2 regions of the Xanthomonas medicagonis genome follow, and region 2 is predicted to be linked to the other one. Evidence: predicted binding sites of a transcription regulator. Region 2 holds the regulator's gene; the other holds the start of a gene.
What was found. Region 2 encodes FliA, which starts transcription of late flagellar genes. Its sites were predicted from a motif close to TAAAGTTTNNCNNNCNNNGGCCGATAA; they were not measured.
Positions count from the first base shown of each region.

Region 1: AB3X07_RS00945 (methyl-accepting chemotaxis protein) is a predicted target of FliA. The motif match lies at 7,008-7,034, and genes of this name have one in related genera.

Region 1 is NZ_CP162488.1:199,177-208,641, reverse strand. It holds gene AB3X07_RS00970 (ATP-binding protein) at 1-2,423, opposite strand, end outside; gene AB3X07_RS00965 (DUF4194 domain-containing protein) at 2,510-3,211, opposite strand; gene AB3X07_RS00960 (DUF3375 domain-containing protein) at 3,198-4,667, opposite strand; gene folE (GTP cyclohydrolase I FolE) at 4,739-5,341, opposite strand; gene AB3X07_RS00950 (MFS transporter) at 5,495-6,844, opposite strand; gene AB3X07_RS00945 (methyl-accepting chemotaxis protein) at 7,133-9,241, shown strand.
Region 2 is NZ_CP162488.1:2,778,952-2,789,676, reverse strand. It holds gene AB3X07_RS11775 (chemotaxis protein CheA) at 275-2,011, opposite strand; gene AB3X07_RS11770 (protein phosphatase CheZ) at 2,016-2,627, opposite strand; gene cheY (chemotaxis response regulator CheY) at 2,628-3,020, opposite strand; gene AB3X07_RS11760 (RNA polymerase sigma factor FliA) at 3,038-3,787, opposite strand; gene AB3X07_RS11755 (MinD/ParA family ATP-binding protein) at 3,784-4,668, opposite strand; gene flhF (flagellar biosynthesis protein FlhF) at 4,655-6,307, opposite strand; gene flhA (flagellar biosynthesis protein FlhA) at 6,478-8,562, opposite strand; gene flhB (flagellar biosynthesis protein FlhB) at 8,559-9,689, opposite strand; gene AB3X07_RS11735 (diguanylate cyclase) at 9,983-10,725, opposite strand, start outside.

The sequences.
Region 1 (9,465 bases), 2.6 Mb from region 2:
TCCTTGTCGCTGGCGCTGGTCTGCTCGACGAGGGCATTGCCGATCTGGCGGAAATGCGCCTCGAGATTGTCCAGACTCAGCACGCCGAGGCCCGCGAGGCGCTCGTCCAATCCCTGCCGCTGCAGGGGCGTGACCACGCGCGCGTCCGCGTCGGCGCAGTGCAGCCGCTGCTTTTCCAGCCGCGACCGTTCGGCACCGAGGGTGATGCGCTCCGTCCGCACGCCCTCGAAGGTGCGCTCGGCCTGCTTGATGTCGGCGCGCGCATGGTCGATCGCCTCGCCCAGCGCGCGCAGGTTGGCGTCGCCCTCGCGCAACTGGCGCAGCGCCGTGGCGATGTCGTCCAGGCGCTGCAGCGGCGCGGCCACGTCGATCTCGTCCCAGGCCAGGTTGGCCAGGGTGTGCTGGGCCAGGCGCCGCGCGCCGTCGCGTTCGCGGCGCGCGCGCAATGCGGCCACGTCGGCGTCGCAGGCGGCGATGCGCTGCGCCAGCGCCAGGCCTTCTTCCTCGAACAAGGCCAGCTTGTCGCGGTTGTCGAACCCCAGCAGCCAGCGCCGGCGGTCGTTCACCGCATGCCGGTCGTCCTTCTCGTAACGCTCGCCCGGATGCTTGACCTGGCCTTCGCGGGTGATGGCGCGCTCGGCATGGCGCAACGCCTTGGCGCTGTCCACGCAGTCGTAGTCGAAGCGCTTGCCCAGTTCGCGGCGCAGCCAGCCGGCGAAGGCGTGCTCGCGCACCTCCAGCTTGTGCAGCAGCGAACCCGCGGCCGGCGCGCGCGCCGCCAGCGCGTGTTCGTTGTCGCGGACCCGGTAGTAGACCAGGCGGATGCCCAGGTGGGTGCGATTGACCCAGTCGGCCACGTCGGCATAGTGACGCTCGTCCACCAGCAACGATTGCGCGAAGCCGTGCAGCACGCGCTCGATGGCGCCGCGCCAGTCGGATTCCTCGCTGCGCACCTGCAGCAACTCGCCGACGAACGGCAGGGCGGCCTCGGGCACACCGGTGTCGGCGCTCAGGCGCGCGCGCAGCGCCTGCATCGGCGCGGGAATGTTGGAGGGGTTGCGCTTGAGCGCCTCGATCTCGGCGCGCACCTCGGCGAAGCGCTTGGCGTCCTCGGCCTTGCCGGCGATGCGCTGGCCGATCGCCTCGTCGAGTTCGGCGGCCGCGCGGGTGCCGTCCTCCAGCGCCGCGCGCGCCTGGGCGGCCTGCTCGGCGAAGCCATGCGCGCTGCCGGCCAGGGTCTGCTCGAGCTGGCGGCAGGCCTGCTCGGCCTGGGTGCGCTTGGCGGCGCGGCGGTCGCGCTCGGCTTCGAGCTGGCCGCGCTCGCGTTCCAGCGCATCGATGCGCTCGCCGCCCTGCGCGCGGCGCTGCGCTTCCAGATCGTCCAGGCGCCGCTGATGGTTCTCCAGCGCGGCGCGGCGTTGCCCTTCCTCGCCGGCCAGGCCGCGGTCCTGGGTATCCAGTTCCTGCAGCCGCGCATCCAGCAGCGCCAGCCGGCGTTGCTCGCGGTAGCTGTCGATGCCGAGCTTGAGTTCGTCCAGTTCGCTGCGCTGGCGGCGCACCGCCATCAGGTCGGCGTGGTGCGCGCGCGCCGGCAGCAGGGTCTCGACCTGGCGCCGCGCGGTGACCACCGCCTGGTGCGCGCCGTCGAGTTCAGCGAAGTCGCCGACCAGCCGCTCGGCCGCGTCGAAGGTCTTCGGCTCCTCGAGCATGAAGCCGCGCAGGAAGGCGTTGAGGTCACCGAGGTTCTTCGCCGACTGGGTCTTGTGCAGCAGCCGCAGCGCCATCTCGTTGCCGATGCCGAGCTGGTGGCGGAAGCGTTCGGCATAGCCGGCGAAGCTGTCGAAATGGTGCACGTCGTGCAGGCGCTGCTTGAGCTTGCGCAGGTCCAGGTCGAAACCGTCCAGGTCGGTGGCGATGTCGAACGCGCGCTCGGCCACCATGTAGTGCTTGCGCACGTCGGCCGCGGCGGTGCCGTTGCCGGCGATCCAGAACAGCCGCACCAGGCTGACCACGCGGTGCTCGCCGTCGCGGTATTCCAGCACCAGCGCGGTCCAGGTGGCGCCCTTGCGCAGGTACTGGGTGGCGATCTCGCCCGATTCGCTGTCGTGCTGGTCGGCCCAGGCGCCGCGCACGTAGGACACCAGGTTGCGGTCGCGGCCGCTGCGCTCGGCCTCGCGCGCGGCGGCGTTGAAATCGACGATGCTCGGCGGCGTCAGCAGCGCCGACATCGCATCGAGCAGGGTGGACTTGCCCGAGCCGGAACGGCCGACGAACAGGAAGCCGCGCTCCGCGATCGGGATCTCGGTCAGGCCGGAGAACGTGCCCCAGTTGTGCACCTGCAGGCGGCGCATGCGGAATTGCTGGAGACGTGGATCGGGCAGATCGCCGGCGAACAGGGCGGGCGTGGAAGCGGAGGATTTCATCCGCACAGTCTAGGGACGGGGGCGCGCGGAACCAAGCCGATGCCGATGCCGATGCCGGCAAGGTACCGACCCCGAGCCGGCGCGGCTCAGGCGTCCTGCGTCGTCTCGGCGTCGTCCTCGCCGCCCGGGCCTTCGCGCAACTGGCGATAGACCTGCGCCAGCGCGGCCACGTCCTCGGCCGAGAACAGCAGCTTCAGCGCCGGAGAAGCCTCATAGCGGTCGTCCTCGCCACGCAGGCGGGTCAGGATGTGGTTGTCCTTCATCTTCTGCACGGCATTGCCGACCCGGCGCAGGAAGCCGGCGCGGTCGGTGGAGAGATTCTTCTCGTACACCGCCAGCGCCTCGCCGAGCTGCGCTTCCTCCACCACCGCGCGCACGCCGCGCGCGTCGGCCTCGGCCAGTTGCTGGCGCAGGTACAGCAGCAGCACCGAATCGATGAAGGTCAGCGGCGCCGAGCGCAGCAGCACCGGCGCTTCCAGTTCGCCGGTGTCGGCCTGGCGGGTGAAGGCGATGCCGGCCTCGCGGTCCAGCACCAGTTCCAGGAACAGGTCGGCCAGCGCGCTGCGGATCGGCGCCTCGCTGCGCAACAGCGCCGGCCACAGCTTGCTGTGGCGCTGCGCGTCCACGCTGGGGCCGCTGAGCAACTGGCACAGCGCGCGTCGCGCCTCCACCGGCAGGCGCCCGCTGTCGCCAGGAAACAGGCCGGTGCCGGCCTCGGGCGCCGCGTCGTCGGCCGCCTCGGGCACGCGTTCCTGGTCGCCATCCAACGTGTCGTCATGCCAGTTCATGGCGTTTCTCCTGGGTGAACCACACCAACGGAATGCGCGCGCGGCGCCACTGGCCGTCGCCGCCGCGCCATTGCGCGATCTCGTGCTGATCGGCGGCGACCACGCCATGGCGCGTGCCCAGCGACAGGTAGCCGATCACGCTGCCCAGGCCCTGGCTGGCCTCGCGCTGGGCCAGGACCTGGGCGATGGACAACTGCGGCTGCTCGCCGAGCAGGTCAAACAGGTCGCGGCGCAGGCTGCGGAAGTCGATTTCCGACTGCGCGACCAGGTCGCCGACGCTGTCCAGCGAGATCGCCGCCGCCTCGTTGCGCTGGATGCCACCCTCGACCTGCTGCTGGCGTGGGTCGTGCAGGCGCCACTGCGCCAACGAGCGCAGGCGGCTGGTGGTCAGGTTGAGGTCGCGGCCGATGCCGCGCTGCGCGGGAATGTGGTCGCGCAGCGCCAGCGCCTCGGCCTGCGCCTGCTTGAGCAACTGGTTGAGCCGGCGCTGTTCCAGATAGCCGCGGCTCTGCACGAAGCCGCGCAGGCTGCGCGCGAAATGCTGCATCACGTCGTGCACCTGGCCGCCGCGTTCGAGCATGGTGCCGGTCAGGCCGCGCAGGAAACCGCGCTCGCGCCGATCGAGCTTGCGCGCGAAGCCGCGCGACAGCACCGTCTCCAGCGCCGCGTCGAGCTGGGCGCTCTGTTCGGCGTCGTTGAGCAAGGCCCAGAACGCCTGGAAACTGCGGCCGGCATCGCTGTCGCCGATCACGTCCACGCCCTCGAACAGCTTGCCCAGGATCTCGCCGCGCTCGCCCTCGTCGTCGATGATGCGCTCGCGGAAATCGCGATTGAGCTGCTCGAAGTCGTCGCGCACGCGGCGGAAGTCCTCGGTGAGCTCGTCGGCCAGCGCGATCACCTGGCGCGCGCGCTCCAGCGCGCGCTTGCCGTCCAGCGCCGCGACCTTGCCCTTGGTCACCCGCGCGATCTCCGCGTCGATGCGGTCGCGCTCGTCGCGCAGCGCCGACAGCCGCGCATCGGGGTTGGTCTCGGTCAGCGCCGCCAACTGCGCCAACTGCTGCATCACCAGCGCCAGGCGGCTTTCGGTGGCCGCGCCGCGCGCGTGTTCCAGGCCATCGGCGAAGCGGATCGCCTGCGCGGCCTGGGTGGACAGTTCGTACTCCTCCTGCTGCGCGCCGTCCGGCAGCCGGCGCTCCAGCCAGCCCTGCGCCAGCCAGTGCGCCACGTAGGCCTGCGCGGTGCGCGGCAGTTCGCGCGACAGCTCGTCGGCATTGAGCTCGTCGAGCATGCGCTGCAGGCGCTCGTGCAGCACCGCCGCCGGCAGCCGCCGCTCCGTTTCCAGCAGCAGGGTCTGCAGCAGGCCGATCACCTCCGGCGCCTGGTCGGCGGCGAGCAGCTTCCACAGCGGCTGCTCGCGCAGCGTGCGGTAGCGGGCGATACGGGCGCGGTGCTTCATGCCGAAGGAGCGCGGCGCAACGGGCGTGGCGACGGCGCGGACGGGTTAACGCGGCAACGCATACGGCACGCTCAGCGCACGCCGCCGTCGATGAAGCGCAGGAACTCGGCGCGGGTGCGCGCGTCCTCGCGGAAGGTGCCGAGCATCTTCGAGGTGACCATGCTGACGCCGCGCTTGTGGATGCCGCGGGTGGTCATGCACTCGTGCGCGCCTTCCACCACCACGCCCACGCCCAGCGGCTGCAGCACGTCCTGGATGCACTGCGCGATCTGCGCGGTCATCTTCTCCTGCACCTGGAAGCGCCGCGCGTAGGCCTCGACCACGCGCGCCAGCTTGCTGATGCCCACCACCTTGCCGCGCGGCAGGTAACCGACATGGACCTTGCCGATGATCGGCGCCATGTGGTGTTCGCAGTGGCTTTCGTACTCGATGTCGCGCAGCACGATCAGCTCGTCGTAGCCGGCCACTTCCTCGAAGGTGCGCATCAGGTACTCGCGCGGGTCGGCGCGGTAGCCGCTGAACCAGTCGCCGTAGGCTTCGGCCACGCGCCGCGGGGTGTCCAGCAGGCCCTCGCGGGTGGGGTCTTCGCCGGCCCAGCGCAGCAGGGTGCGCACGGCGTCTTCGGCCTGCGCCTGGGTCACCGGGGAGGAGGGAGTCTTGTCTGAATCGGCCATGGGGGAACGCCCGTAAGGGGGCTGCATGGTACCCGAGTCGTCCCGGCGCCGTCGCATGGACGGCGCCGGGACGGCCAGGCGCACGCGCCGGCGCGGGTGCTCCGTTCAGCGTTCGTGCCGTCCGTCCGGACGGCACCGCGCCGCCGCCCGCGGTCAGCGCCGACGCGCGTGCATCTCGCCCTCGTGGTCCAGCCAGTTCGAGCCCTTGTTGGTCAGGAAGAACACGTACACCACCAGCGACACCGCGATCACCGCGGTGGCGTACCAGGCGAAGGTACTCACATGGCCGGTCTTCAACGACGCCTGGTACAGCAGCGGCGCGGTGCCGCCGAAGGCCGAGTTGGCCAGCGCGTAGCCCAGGCCCACGCCCAGGGCGCGGATGTGGGTCGGGAACAGTTCGGCCTTCACCACCGCGTTGATCGAGGTGTAGCCGGTGAGGATCACGAAGCCGCCGGTCAGGATCGCGAACGCGGCCAGCCAGTCGCTCTGCTTGGGCAGTTCCATCACCAGGAACCAGGTGTAGAGCACGCCGCCGATGCCGAAGAACACCAGCAGCGTCTTGCGCCCGACGATGTCCGACAGCCAGCCGCCGACCGGCTGCATCAGCATCAGCACGGTCAGCGCGACCAGGTTGATCACGGTGCCGGCCATCACGTCGCCACCGGCGAACGCGGTCTGGATCATCTTCGGCCCGGTCACCGAATAGGTGTAGAAGGCCACGGTGCCGCCGGCGGTGACCAGGAAGCACAGCAGCAGCGGGCGCCACTGGTGCACGAACAGTTCGTGCAGCGAGCCGGAGGCCTTGGCCCCGCCCTGCTTGGCCGCGGCGATCTGCTCGGCGGTCAGCGATTCGTCCATCGTGCGCCGCAGCCAGAACACCACCAGCGCGCCGACGCCGCCCAGGCCGAAGGCCACGCGCCAGCCCCATTCGGAGACCTGGCCCTTGTCGAAGAAGTGCAGCATCACCAGCAGCACCGCCTGCGCCAGCACGTGGCCGCCGACCAGGGTGACGTAGTGGAACGAGGACAGGAAGCCGCGCCGCCCGGGGATCGCCGCCTCGGACATGTAGGTGGCGCTGGTGCCGTATTCGCCGCCGGTGGCGAAGCCCTGCAGCAGCCGCGCCAGCACCAGCACCACCGCCGCGGCGGCGCCGATGCTGGCCACGGTCGGCGTCACCGCGATCACGAACGAGCAGGCCGCCATCACCGAGACCGACACCGTCAGCGCCAGGCGGCGGCCGTAGCGGTCGGCGAAGCGGCCGAAGTACCAGGCGCCGATCGGCCGCATCAGGAAGGTCACCGCGAAGATCGCCCAGATGTAGAGCTTGGCGTTCGCGTCTTCCTTGGAGAAGAACTGCGACTCGAAATAGGTGGCGAACACCGAGTAGACGTAGACGTCGTACCACTCGACCAGGTTGCCGGCCGAGCCCTTGAGCGTGTTGGACACCGAGCGGCGGAGGCTGCCAGGCGCGGCGCCGGCGGTGGAGGCAGAGGAAGGCTGCATGCGGTCGGCCTGGTTGGAGAACACCGGCCGAGTATAGGCAGGCGTGTGCGAGCGTCCTGTCGTGGCGACCTGGCGGCCGGGGAATCGGGAAGCGGGCATAGGGAATGGTGGCGCTAGGCGCCCTGGTACCACCCTCGGATTCGGCGAGGGCAGCGCGGCGCGCTTCAGTTCCCCGGCCGCACGCCGCTATCCATGCGCTCCCGCACACCGCGCGGCCACTGGCAACCGGATCGCTCTTCCGTCGCCACTCACCGCCGGATTCCCCTCTCTACGCCGGCTTCCCCCTCCATGCACGCCTTCTCGAATCTGCGCATCGGCCAGCGCCTGGCCCTCGGCTTCCTCTCGATCATCGTGCTGATGGTCCTGCTCACCGTGGTCGGCATCCAGCGCGTCCACAGCATCGACCGGCGCCTGACCGCCATCAACGAGGTCAACAGCGTCAAGCAGCGCTACGCGATCAACTTCCGCGGCAGCGTGCACGACCGCGCCATCGCCCTGCGCGACGTGGTACTGCTGGACGACGCGGCCGGCCGCCAGGCCACCGAGCAACTGATCGACAAGCTGGCCGCGGACTACCGGCGCTCGGCGCAACCGCTCGACGCGCTGCTCGCCGCCTCCACCGATCCGCGGGAGAAGGCCATCCTGCAGCGCATCCAGGGCGTGGAACAGCGCACCATGCCGCTGATCGCGCAGGTGCGCGGCCTGCGCCAGGCCGGCGACGACGCGCAGGCGCGCACGCTGCTGCTGCAGCAGGCGCGTCCGGCCTTCGTCGACTGGCTGGCCAGCATCAACGCCTTCATCGACCTGCAGGAGGCCAAGAACCGCCAGGCCGCCAAGGAGGCGATGGCCACCGCGCGCGGCTTCGCTCTGCTCATGATCGGCTGCACCGTGCTGGCCCTGCTGCTGGGCACCGCCATCGCGATCGGGCTCACCCGCAGCGTGGTGCTGCCGCTGCGGCAGGCGCTGCGCCTGGCCGAGCGCATCGGCGCCGGCGACCTGGGCAGCCCCGACACCGCCACCGCCAACGACGAATCCGGGCAGCTGCTGCGCGCGATGCAGCAGATGCAGCGGCGCCTGCACGAGGTCATCTCCGCGCAGCGCGAGATGGCCACCCGCCACGACGCCGGCGCCATCAGCTACCGCATGGACGCGCAGCGCTTCCCCGGCGAGTACGGGCGCATGGTCGCCGACACCAATGCCCTGGTCGACGCGCACGTGCAGACCCAGTTGCGCATCACCGAGGTGATGGGCCGCTACGCGATCGGCGACCTCAGCCAGGACATCGCCCCCTACCCCGGCGAGAAGGCCGCGATCACCGCCGCCATGCAGCGGGTGAAGCAGAACCTGCACGCGATCAACGTGCAGATCCAGGCGCTGGCCGAAGCCGCCTGCGCCGGCGACTTCGCCCATCGCGGGCAGCCGGAGAAGTTCGAGCACGCGTTCCGCACCATGGTCGAGAACCTCGACACCATGATGGCCACCGCCGACACCAACCTGGCCAAGTTCTCCGCCCTGCTGCGCAGCATCGCCGACGGCGACCTCACCGTGCGCATGAGCGGCCACTTCCACGGCGTGTTCGCGACCATGCGCGACGACGCCAACAGCACCGTGCGCCAGCTCACCGACATCGTCGCCCACATCCAGCGCAGCACCAACAGCATCGGCTTCGCCGCCGAGGACATCGCCAGCGGCAACCAGGAGCTGGCGCAGCGCAGCGAGCAGCAGGCGGCCAGCCTGGAGGAAACCGCCGCCTCGATGGAGGAACTGACCTCCACCGTGAAGCAGAACGCCGAGCACGCCCAGCGCGCCAACCAACTGGCGCTGGGCGCGGCCGGCGTGGCGACCGAAGGCCGCGACGTGGTCGGCCAGGCGGTGGACACCATGAACGGCATCGAGGCCGCGTCCAAGCGCATCTCCGACATCATCTCGGTCATCGACGGCATCGCCTTCCAGACCAACATCCTCGCGCTCAACGCCGCGGTGGAAGCCGCGCGCGCCGGCGAGCAGGGCAAGGGCTTCGCCGTGGTCGCCTCCGAAGTGGGCACCCTCGCCCATCGCGCCTCCAGCGCCGCCAAGGAGATCAAGACCCTGATCGACGATTCGGTGCAACGCGTGAGCCACGGCGCCGCGCTGGTGCACAAGGCCGGCGCCACCATGGACCAGGTGGTGGCCAGCGTGCAGCACGTCACCGACATCATGGGCCACATCTCCGCGGCCTCGCGCGAGCAGGCGCACGGCATCGAACAGGTCAACCAGACCATCGCCAGGATGGACGAGACCACCCAGCAGAACGTGGCGCTGGTGGAAGAGGCCAGCACCGCGGCGCAGGCGCTGGAGGAGCACGCCGCGCAGCTCACCCAGGCGGTGGAAGTGTTCAAGGTCGGCGCCCACGTCTGAGGGCGGGCCAGCGGCCGGCGCTGCGGGCCGCACGCGTCGCGGGCCTGTCGTCTCGCCGGCCGGCTTCGGTCGCCCGAGGCTCCGTATCGACCGTGCCGCCGCCGGCCCACCGGCGCGCGCGGCAACGCGTGAACGCGAGGTGTCGGGCGATGGCGGGCGGCGCGAGCCGTGGCACGGCAGCCGGCGGCGTACGCGTTAGGATGGCGCCCTCCCACGCTCGCCCT
Region 2 (10,725 bases):
CGCAGAAGCGCGAGCGCCGATAGCGGCTCGGCTGGTCGGAGGAACAGCTCAGCAGCCGTGAAGCCGGGAAGCGGGATTGGGGAATAGGGAATCGCAAAAGCGCGCGCGCGAAGGTCTGAAGCGGTACGAGGAGAGCGGGAGCCGCTGTTGCGATTCCCGATTCCCGATTTCCAGCCTCACCGCGTCGCGGCTGAAGCCGCTCCTACAGGGGAAACAAGGCGCCAGGGATGCGGCTCCTACGATTCCCCAATCCCCATTCCCCAATCCCGGCCTTTCAGGCCTTCAAGCCATCCACATCCAGGATCAACGCCAGGCGGCCGTCGCCGATCAGGGTCGCGCCGGCGTAGCCGGGCAGGCCGCGCAGGGCGCGCGGCAGGGGTTTGATCACCACTTCCTCGCGGCCACGGACCTGGTCCACGACCAGGCCCATGCGCGATTCGCCGGCCTGCAGCACCACCACGGTGAGCAGCGGCAGTTGCGGGGCGTCGATGTTGAGCCACTGGCGCAGGTCCACCAGCGGCAGGGTGTGCGACTGCCGGTCGAGCACGGCACGGCCGTCGAACCAGCCCAGCGAGCGGCGCGGGGCGTGCAGCACCTCGACCACGCGCGCCAGCGGCAGCGCGTAGACGGTGTCGCCGGCCTGCACCAGCAGGGTCGGCAGGATCGCCAGGGTCAGCGGCACGCGGATCAGGAAGCGGCTGCCGCGGCCCAGTTCCGACTGGATCTGGATCTGCCCGCTGAGTTCGCGGATCCGCGACTGCACCACGTCCATGCCGACGCCGCGGCCGGAGATGTCGGTGACTTCGGACTTGGTCGAGAAGCCGGGCAGGAACACCAGGTGCAGGCATTCCTCGGTGGTCAGGCGCGCGGCGGCCTCGGGATCGATCAGGCCCTTCTCGCGGGCCTTGGCGCGCAGCCGCTCCGGATCGATGCCGGCGCCGTCGTCCTGCACCTCGATGCTGACGTAGTCGCCTTCCTGCTGCGCCGACAGGCGCACGTGGCCGCCGCGCGGCTTGCCGGTGGCCTCGCGCAGCGCCGGGGTCTCGATGCCGTGGTCGATCGCGTTGCGCACCAGGTGCACCAGCGGGTCGGCCAGGGCCTCGACCAGGTTGCGGTCCAGTTCGGTCTCGGCGCCGACCAGTTCCAGGTCCACTTCCTTGTTGAGCGAGCGGGCGACGTCGCGCGCCACCTTGGGAAAGCGCGAGAACACCTTGCCGACCGGCTGCATGCGCGTGCGCATCACCGCCGACTGCAGGCGCGCGGTGGCGATGTCCAGGCTGCTGACCGCGCGGTCCAGTTCCTCGTCGCGCAGGCGCACGCGCAGGGTCTTGAGCCGGTTGCGCGACAGCACCAGTTCGCCGATCAGGTTCACGATCGCGTCCAGGCGCTTGGTGTCCACGCGCACGGTGTGTTCGGGTTCGGCGGCCTTGGCCGGCGCGGCGGCCGCCTTGGGCGCGGCGCTGGGCGCGCGCGGCGGCGGCTGCAGCGCCTGCGGCGTGGCCGCGGGCGGCGCGTCGCCATGCAACTGGTCCAGCAGCGCCTCGAATTCGTCGTCGTCGATCAGGTCGTCGCCGGCGCCCGCGGCCTTGGCCGGCGCGGCGGCGGGCTTGGCCGCCACCACCGCCGTCTCTTCGCCGCTGGTGGCGAACTGCGCGATCAGCGACGCCGGCGCGCGCGGCGGTTCGTTGCCGCTGCCGAACGCGTCGAGCATCGACTGCAGGTAGTCCAGCGACTGCTGCGCGGCGTCGAAGTGCCGTGCCTGCAGGGTGGCCTGGCCGGCGCGGGCCTGGCCGAGGGTGTCCTCGGCGGCGTGGCACAGCTCCACCATCGGGGTGATCGCCAGGAAGCCGGCGCCGCCCTTGAGCGTGTGGAAGCCGCGGAACACCGCGTTGAGCTGGCCGCTGTCCTCGGGCGCCTGCTCCAGCGACACCAATTGCTCGCCGAGCCGGTCCAGGATCTCCTGGGCCTCGATGATGAAGTCGGCAGCGATGTCGTCGGGTACGGCGCTCATAAAATTACAGTCCCAGTCCTGACAAAAGGTCGTCGGCGTCGTTCTGCGACACGCCGTGACGGTCCAGTCCGGCCAGCGCGGGGCCGGCCAGGCCGCCGTCGGCCTTCTTGTTGTCGTCCTTCGGCGGCAGTCCCAGCGCGCCGAAGCCTTCGTGCACGCGGCGCACGATGGTGGCGACGCGGCGGATGATCTGCCCGGTCAGGTCCTGGAAGCTCTGCGCCAGGGCCATCTCGGTGAGGTTGTGGCGGATCTTGTCGAGGATCTCGCTCTGGTCGCCGCTGAGGCCGCCGGCGCTGAGCTGGTTGGCCAGCGCGCGGCATTCCTCGGCCAGGTCCAGGGTGCGGTGGCTGGCCTGTTCGGTCATCTCCACCACGTGGTCCAGGCGCGAGCAGGCGTCGTCCAGTTCGCCGGCCTCGCTGGGCACCACCGGCAGTTCGCCGAGCGCCTGGCCCAGGTCGCGGGCGAGCCGGCTCAGGCCCTGCATCATCGGTCGCGTGCGCCAGGCGGCGAGGGTGTCGATCTCCCTGCGCCAGCCGGCCTCGTCGCCGTTCTCCAGCGCGTCCAGGGCGCCTTGCAGGCGTTCGATCAGGGCGGTACGTTCGGCGGTGGCTTCCATTTAGGCGGTCGCTCCCAGACGTTCGAAGATCTTGCCCAGCTTCTCCTGCAGCGTCTGCGCGGTGAACGGCTTGATGATGTAGCCGTTCACGCCGCACTGCGCGGCCTCGATGATCTGCTCGCGCTTGGCCTCGGCGGTCACCATCAGCACCGGCAGGTGCTTGAGCTTGTCGTCGGCGCGGATGTTGCGCAGCAGGTCGATGCCGGTCATGCCGGGCATGTTCCAGTCGGTGACCACGAACTCGAACGGTGCCGAGCGCAGCGCGGCGAGGGCGCTGTTGCCGTCTTCGGCCTCGGCGGTGTTGGTGAAGCCCAGATCGCCGAGCAGATTCTTGACGATGCGTCGCATCGTCGAGAAATCGTCCACGATCAAAATCCGCATGTTCTTGTTCACCGCTTACTCCTTGGGTCTTATTCTTCGTCTTCCAGGCCGGCGTCGGCCGCTTCGAACGCCTTGAGGCGCCCGCGCAACCGGACCGTGGCCTGGCCGTGGATCTGGCACACGCGCGACTCGCTGACACCGAGCACCGCGCCGATTTCCTTCAGGTTCAGTTCCTGCTCGTAGTACAGCGACAGCACCAGCTGCTCGCGTTCGGGCAACTGCGCGATCGCCTTGCCCAGCTCGCGGCCGAATTCGCTGCGTTCCAGCATCTGCTGCGGATTGGGGCCGCCCTTGGCGATGGTGTCCAGTTCGCCATGGTCCTCGACCCGCGACTCCAGGCTCAGCACCTGGCCGCGTGCGGCATCTTCCATCAAGCGCAGGTATTCGGGAAGCGGCATGTCCATCGCCGCGGCCACTTCGTTGGCGGCGGCGGCGCGGCCGGTGCTCTGCTCGATCTTGCGGATCGCCGAGGCGGCGTCGCGGGCGCGGCGGTGCACCGAGCGCGGCACCCAGTCGCCGCGGCGGATCTCGTCGATCATCGAGCCGCGGATGCGGATCGAGGCGTAGGTCTCGAACGAGGCGCCCTGGTCGGCATCGTAGCTGCGCGAGGCCTCGATCAGGCCGATCATGCCGGCCTGGATCAGGTCGTCGATCTCGACGCTGGCCGGCAGCCGCGCCGCCAGGTGGTGGGCGATGCGCCGCACCAGGTCCGAATGCTGGGTGATGTAGTCGTTGGCGCTGTTGCGCTGCACGGCGCGGTACTGGGCGGCGGCGTTCATGCGGCGACCCCCCGCTGGATGATCCGTTCGACGAAGAACTCGACGTTGCCGCGCGGCGCGGTCGGGGCCTGCCAGCGCGCGGTGCGGCGGGCGATCTCGGCGATCGCCTGCGCCGACGGGCTGGACGGGTAGGCCTTGACCACCGGCTGCTGGCGCTGCACCGACAGGCGCAGCCAGTCGTCCTGCGGCACGCAGCCCAGGTAGTTCAGCGACACGTCGCCGAGGAACTTCTCGCACACCCGGCTCAGCTTGTCGTACAGCAGGCGGCCTTCGTTGAGGTCGCGGACCATGTTGGCCACGATCTGCACCCGGTCCACGCCGCGTTCGCGCGAGAGCACCTTGATCAGGGCGTAGGCGTCCGTGATCGAGGCCGGTTCGTCGCAGACCACCACCACCGCGTCCTGCGCGGCCTGGCAGAAGGTCAGCACGCTGTCGGTGATGCCGGCTGCGGTGTCGATGATCATCACGTCGAGCTCGCGCTGCAGCTCGGAGAACACGTTGACCAGGCCGACGTGCTGCGCCGGCGGCAGTTCGGCCATGTGCCGGCGGCCGGAGGCGGCGGGCACCACCATCAGGCCGTTGGGCATGTCGATCAGCACCTCTTCCAGGGTGCAGCGCCCGGCGACCAGGTCGGCGAGGGTGAACTTGGGGGTCAGCCCGAGTAGCACGTCGACGTTGGCCAGGCCGAGGTCGGCGTCCAGCAGCAGGGTGCGCTTGCCCATGTCGGCCAGCGCCATGGACAGGTTGACCGAGATGTTGGTCTTGCCGACGCCGCCCTTGCCGCCGGTCACGGCGATGGTGCGCACCGGGCCCAGCGGCTCGCTGCGCGTTGCCGACAGGGGGAAGGCATTGGTCAGGTTGACGTAATCACGCGACGGCATGGGTCTGCTCCGGAGTACAGGGCTTATCGGCAGCGCGCCGCAAATCTTCAAGGCGCAATACCAGGCTGGCGGCGTTGGCGCGGTGCAGGTCGTCCGGCACGCGCTGACCATCGGTCACCCAGGTGATGGGAAGCCGGTGGTCCGCGACCACCGACAGGGCACTGCCAAACCGCCCGGTTTCATCCAGCTTGGTCAAGATCACCCCCTGCGGATCGGCGCCGGCGAACCGGCGCACCACCTCGTCCAGGTCGGAGAAATGGGCATTGGCAGGGAGTACTAGCAAGGACCGGACCACTCGCGAGGCGCGCAGCCAGTGCAACTGCGCGACCAGGGCGCGGTCGCGCTGGCCCATGCCGGCGGTGTCGATCAGCACCAGCTTGTAGTCGCGCAGGCGCTCCAGCAGCTGCTGCAGGGCGGCGTCGCTGTCGGCCTCGTGCACGGCGATGCCGAGCTGGCGGCCGTAGCTGTGCAGCTGTTCGCGGCCGCCGACGCGGACCGTGTCGGTGGTGACCAGGGCCACGTCGCGGGCGGCGTGGCGCTCCAGGAAGCGCGAGGCCAGCTTGGCGATGGTGGTGGTCTTGCCGGCGCCGGTGGGGCCGATCAGGGCGATCACCCCGCCTTCCTCGAGCGGGTCCAGCGCGGCGATCGGCAGGCGCTTGGACAGCAGGCCCAGCATCAGCCCGCGGCCGCGGTGCAGCTCCAGGTCGGCGGGGATCTGCATGACCACGTCGCGGGTGATGCCGCTGTCGAAGCCGTAGTCGTCCATCAGCTCCAGCGCCTGGGCACGCACCGGCGAGCCGCGCAGACGTTCATCGGTGAGGCGGTTCATCTCGCGCTCGATCATCTGCCGCATCAGCGCCAGTTCGTCGCGCAGCTGAGTCAATTGTTCGTCGTTCTGCGCGGCCGGGAAGCTCGGCACCGGCGCCAGCGCCGGCGCCGTCGGGATCCCGGCGCTCGCGGCGGCCTGCGGCGCGGCCGCGGCGGCCGGCGCCGGGGCGGCGGGAGCGGCGGTCGGAGTCAGCGCCACCGCGGCGATGTCCTCGAGCCAGGCCGGCACCGCGGCGGCGGCGCTGGCGGGCACGGCCGGGGCGGCGAACGGGCTGGGCATCGGCACGCTGATCGGCGCGTTGCGGAACACGTCTTCGGGAATGCGGAATTCGGCGAACGGGGCGGTGTCGGCCACCGGGGCGGGCGGCGCAGCGGCCGGACGGCTCGGGGCGGCGGGGCGGCTCGGCGCGGGCGCGGTGCCGGCGGGCATCGCCGAGGCGGCGATCGCGGCCGGCTGGGTCAGCGGCCGCGCCGGCGCGGCCTGCGCCGCGGGCGCCGGGTTCGCCTGGCCGGCGGCCGGGGCGCGGCGCTGGCTGATCGCGGCCATCATCGCCATCGCCGGATTGGCCGAAGCCTTGGCCGGGCGCGGCGCCGGGTTGGCGGCCGACACCGGCAGCCGCGCGGTCTCGTCCGGACGCACCGCGTCCAGCGCCTGCTGCACCAGCGCCTCGTCGTAGTTGCTGGCGGCGACGATCTCGATGCCCTCGTCGGTCCGACGGTTGGACAGGATCACCGCATCCGGACCGTGCTCGTCGCGCACCATGCGGAACGCGGTGCGCATGTCGGGAGCTACGAAGCGTTTGATCTTCATGGGTGGAGGCCGGGAATGGGGAATCGGGAATGGGGAATGGATGGGGCGCCTGCGCTGCCGTCTGGTGGGCCGCGATGCCGTGCTTGGGTTGTGGTGTTCTTACTCATTGCTCTCTCCGCTGTGGGAACGCTGTTGCGCTTCCCCATTCCCGATTCCCGATTCCCCGCACCTCAGCTAATCGTCCCGACCAGCTTCAGCCGCTTGTCTTCCGGCACCTCGCTGTAGGACAGGACCGACAGCGAGGGGACGCTGTGGCGGACCAGCCTGGCCAGGGCCGCGCGGACCTGCGCCGGCACCAGCACCACCGCCGGCTCGTTGCGCGCCTCCTGCTTGCCAACGCACTCGGCCAGGCTCTGGTGCAGTCGCTCGGCCAGGCCGGGTTCCAGTGCGGCACCGTTGCCTTGCGTAGAGTCCTGCAAGACACGTTCCAATTGCGGGGCCAGGGTGAACACCGGCAGTTCGGCGGACATACCCGCGATTTCCTGGACGATGAACCGGCCCAGCGCGTTGCGCACCGCGGCGGTGAGCGCGCCGGGTTCCTGACTCTGCGGGGCGTGCTCGACCAGGGCCTCGACGATCTTGCGCAGCTGCCGCACCGGGATCTTCTCGATCAGCAGGTTCTGCAGCACGCGCACCACCACCGACAGCGGCAGCGCCTTCGGGGTGAGGTCCTCGACCAGCTTGGGCGCGCTCTTGCCCAGGGTGGCCAGCAGTTGCTGCACTTCCTCGTGGCCGAGCAGTTCCGGGGCGTGTTCGCGGATCAGGTGCGACAAGTGGGTGGCGATCACCGTGGCCGGGTCGACCACGGTGTAGCCCATGGTCTCGGCCTGGGCGCGCTGGTGCGGCTGGATCCAGATCGCGTCCAGGCCGAAGGCGGGGTCCTTGCCGGGAATGCCGTCGATCTTGCCCAGCGCGCCACCCGGGTCCAGCGCCAGTTCGCGGTCCGGATGGATGTCGGCGGTGGCCACCGGCACGCCGTGCACCAACAGGCGGTAGGCGTTGGCCGGCAGTTCCAGGTTGTCGCGGATGTGCACCGGCGGGATCAGGAAGCCGATGTCCTGGGTGAGCTTGCGGCGCACGCCCTTGATCCGCGCCATCAGTTCGCCGCCCTGGGCCTTGTCCACCAGCGGGATCAGCCGGTAGCCGACCTCCAGGCCCAGCGGGTCGATCGGGCGCAGTTCGTCCCAGCCCAGCTCGGCATTGGCCTGGGCGCCGGCCGTGGCGGCCTGTTGCGCCGGGTCGGGCTTGGCCTCTTCCGGCAGCAGGCTGCGCTTCCACATCTTCCAGGCCAGCAGGCCCAGGATCAGCGCCAGCGTCAAGAAAGCGACGTTGGGCATGCCCGGGACCAGGCCGACCAGGCCCAGGATCGCCGCGGCCACCGCCAGCGCTTTGTGCTGGCCGAACACCTGGCCCATCATCGAGGCGCCCATGTCCTGCGAGCGCGAGGCGCGGGTGACCAGCATCGCCACCGCCGAGGACACCAGCAGCGCCGGCAACTGCGCGACCAGGCCGTCGCCGATCGACAGCAGCGTATAGGTGGACGCGGCCTGCGCCACCGGCATGCCGTGCTGCAGGACGCCGACCGCCATGCCGCCGATCAAGTTGATGAACAGGATCAGGATGCCGGCGATGGCATCGCCGCGGATGAACTTGCTGGCGCCATCCATCGAGCCGTAGAAGTCCGCTTCCTCGCGCACTTCCTCGCGGCGCAGCTTGGCTTCCTCGCGGGTCAGCAGGCCGGCGTTGAGGTCGGCGTCGATCGCCATCTGCTTGCCGGGCATGGCGTCGAGGATGAAGCGCGCGGTCACTTCCGACACGCGCCCGGCGCCCTTGGTGATGACCACGAAGTTGATGATGGTCAGGATCGCGAACACCACGATGCCGACCGCGTAGTTGCCGCCGATCACGAACTGGCCGAAGGCCTCGATCACCTTGCCGGCGGCGCCGTGGCCGTCCTGGCCGTTGATCAGGATCACGCGGGTGGAGGCCACGTTCAGCGCCAGGCGCAGCATCGTGGTCATCAGCAGCACGATCGGGAAGATGCTGAACTCCAGCGGCCGCTTCACGTACACCACCGCCAGCAGCACCATCAGCGAGATGGCGATGTTGAAGGTGAACAGGGCGTCCAGCACCGGCGCGGCCAGCGGCACCACCACCATCGCCAGCATCGCCATCACGATCAGCGGGGCGCCGAGCCCGTGCTTGATCATGTCCATCATCTTGCGCGTGTTCATCTGCGCGGCGGGTTGGCTCATGGCTGGCTCCCCGGGGCGAATTCATCGACCTCCAGCGGCGGCAACGGCGGCATCGGCCCGCTGCGCCAGGCGCGCAGCTGGTACACGTAGGAGAGGATCTGCGCCACCGCCGAATACAGTCTCACGGGAATTTCCTTGCCGAGTTCGCCTTCCCGATACAAGGCGCGTGCCAAAGGTGGCGCAGACACCACTGCGACGCGGTGCTGTTCGCCGATCTCGCGGATCCGGAAGGCCACCTCGTCCACGCCCTTTGCGACCACGGTCGGCGCGCGCATGCGCCCGCCCTCGTATTTCAGCGCCACCGCGTAGTGGGTCGGGTTGACCAGCACCACGTCGGCGCTGGGCACCGCCTCCATCATCCGCCGCTGCGACAGCTGCATCTGCATCTGCCGGATGCGGCCCTTGACCTCCGGGCTGCCCTCGCTTTCCTTCATTTCCCGGCGCACTTCGTCGCGGGTCATCTTCAGTTTGCGGGTGTGGTTCCACTTCTGGTACGGCGCGTCGATCGCCGCCAGCAGCGCCAGCGCGCCGGCGGTGTACAGCAGCAGGCGCAGGGTGAAGCCCAGGCCGTCGCCGATGGCGGTCTCCAGCGGCTGCCGCATCAGGCTGCGCAGGCCGTCCACGTTGTTGGAGATGCACAGGGCGGCGGCACCGCCGACGAAGCCCATGCGCAGCATCGACTTGAACAGTTCGGCCAGGCTTTCCGGGCCGTACAGCCGGGTCAGCCCGGCCATCGGGTTGAGCCGGTCGAGCTTGGGCACCAGCGCGCTGCCGGAGAAGCGCAGGCTGCCCATCAGCAGCGGGGCGACGAAGCCGGCGGCCAGGCAGATGCCGACCAGCGGCAGCGTCACCCATAGCAGCCCCAGCAGCAGCTCGCCGAAATAGCCGAACAGCGCGTCCGGGTTGTCGTGCAGGCGCGGGTCCGGGCGCAGCGCGCCCTTCATCCAGCTGACCGCGCCAGCGGTCAACGAGCCGGACATGCCCATCAGCGCGAAGATGCCGGCGCTGAACACCGCCGCCGTCGCCAGTTCGCGCGACTGGGGGATGTTGCCCTGCTCGCGCGCCTCGCGCAGGCGTTTTTCGGTAGGTTGTTCTGTGCGTTCGCCGCCGTCTTCGCTTTCGGACATGGCAGTGGGCAGGGCCGGGCAGGGGAGTCGACCCAGCCTCCTGCAAGGACCGTTCCGTTCCGTCGACACTGCCTGCGCGGCGGCGGCCCACGGCACGGCGGCAGCGATGCCGCGGCCCGGCCCGGCGGCGGACCCCGGCAGCCGGCAGGCTGGCCGCGAGTCCCTGTAGGAGCGGCTTCAGCCGCGACGAACGAAGCCGTCCAGCGCACCGGCTTCGGAGGCCGTCGGGACTGCAGTCCTTCCCACAGTGCCCCCAGCGGGCCGGCCGCGAATACAAGGGAGGGCGCCGCGCGTCAGCGCTGCAGTTCGACCCGGTTGCGGCCCAGGTGCTTGGCCCGGTACAGGGCCTCGTCGGCACGCGCCAGCAATTGCTGCAGGCTCTCGCCCGGCCGGTACCAGGCCACGCCGATCGAGGCGGTGACCGCCAGCGCCAGGTCGCCGATCTGCAGCGGCTGGCCGGCGATCGCCGCGCGCAGGTGCTGCAGCCGCTCGTGCGAGGGGATCGGCAGGCCGGGCAGCACGCCCAGCAGTTCCTCGCCGCCGTAGCGGCCGATCTGGTCCGAACCGCGCAGGCTGGCGGTCAGGTGCAGGGCGACCTTGACCAGCACCGCGTCGCCGGTCAGGTGGCCGTGCACGTCGTTGATGCGCTTGAAGTGGTCCAGGTCGATCATCGCCACCGCCAGCGGCTGCCGCTCGACCTGGGCGCGCTGCATCTGCGCGGCCAGCGCCTCGAGGATGCCGGCGCGATTGAGCAGGCCGGTCAGCGCATCGTGGGTGGCCTTCACCGCCAGCGCGGCGCGGGCGATCTCCAGTTCGCGCTTGTCGTATTCCAGTTCCTGGGTGCGCAGCGCGACCAGGTCGGCCAGCTCGCGCTGGCGCCGGTGCAGGCGGCGTTCGCGCCAATGCAGGGCCGCCATCGCCGCCACGCTGCACAGCAGGGCATACAGCGTCAGCATCGGCACGCTGCGCCACCACACCGGCGCCACCGTGAACGCCACCCGGGTCGGTGCCGAGGCGCTGCGCCGGTAGGCGTCGA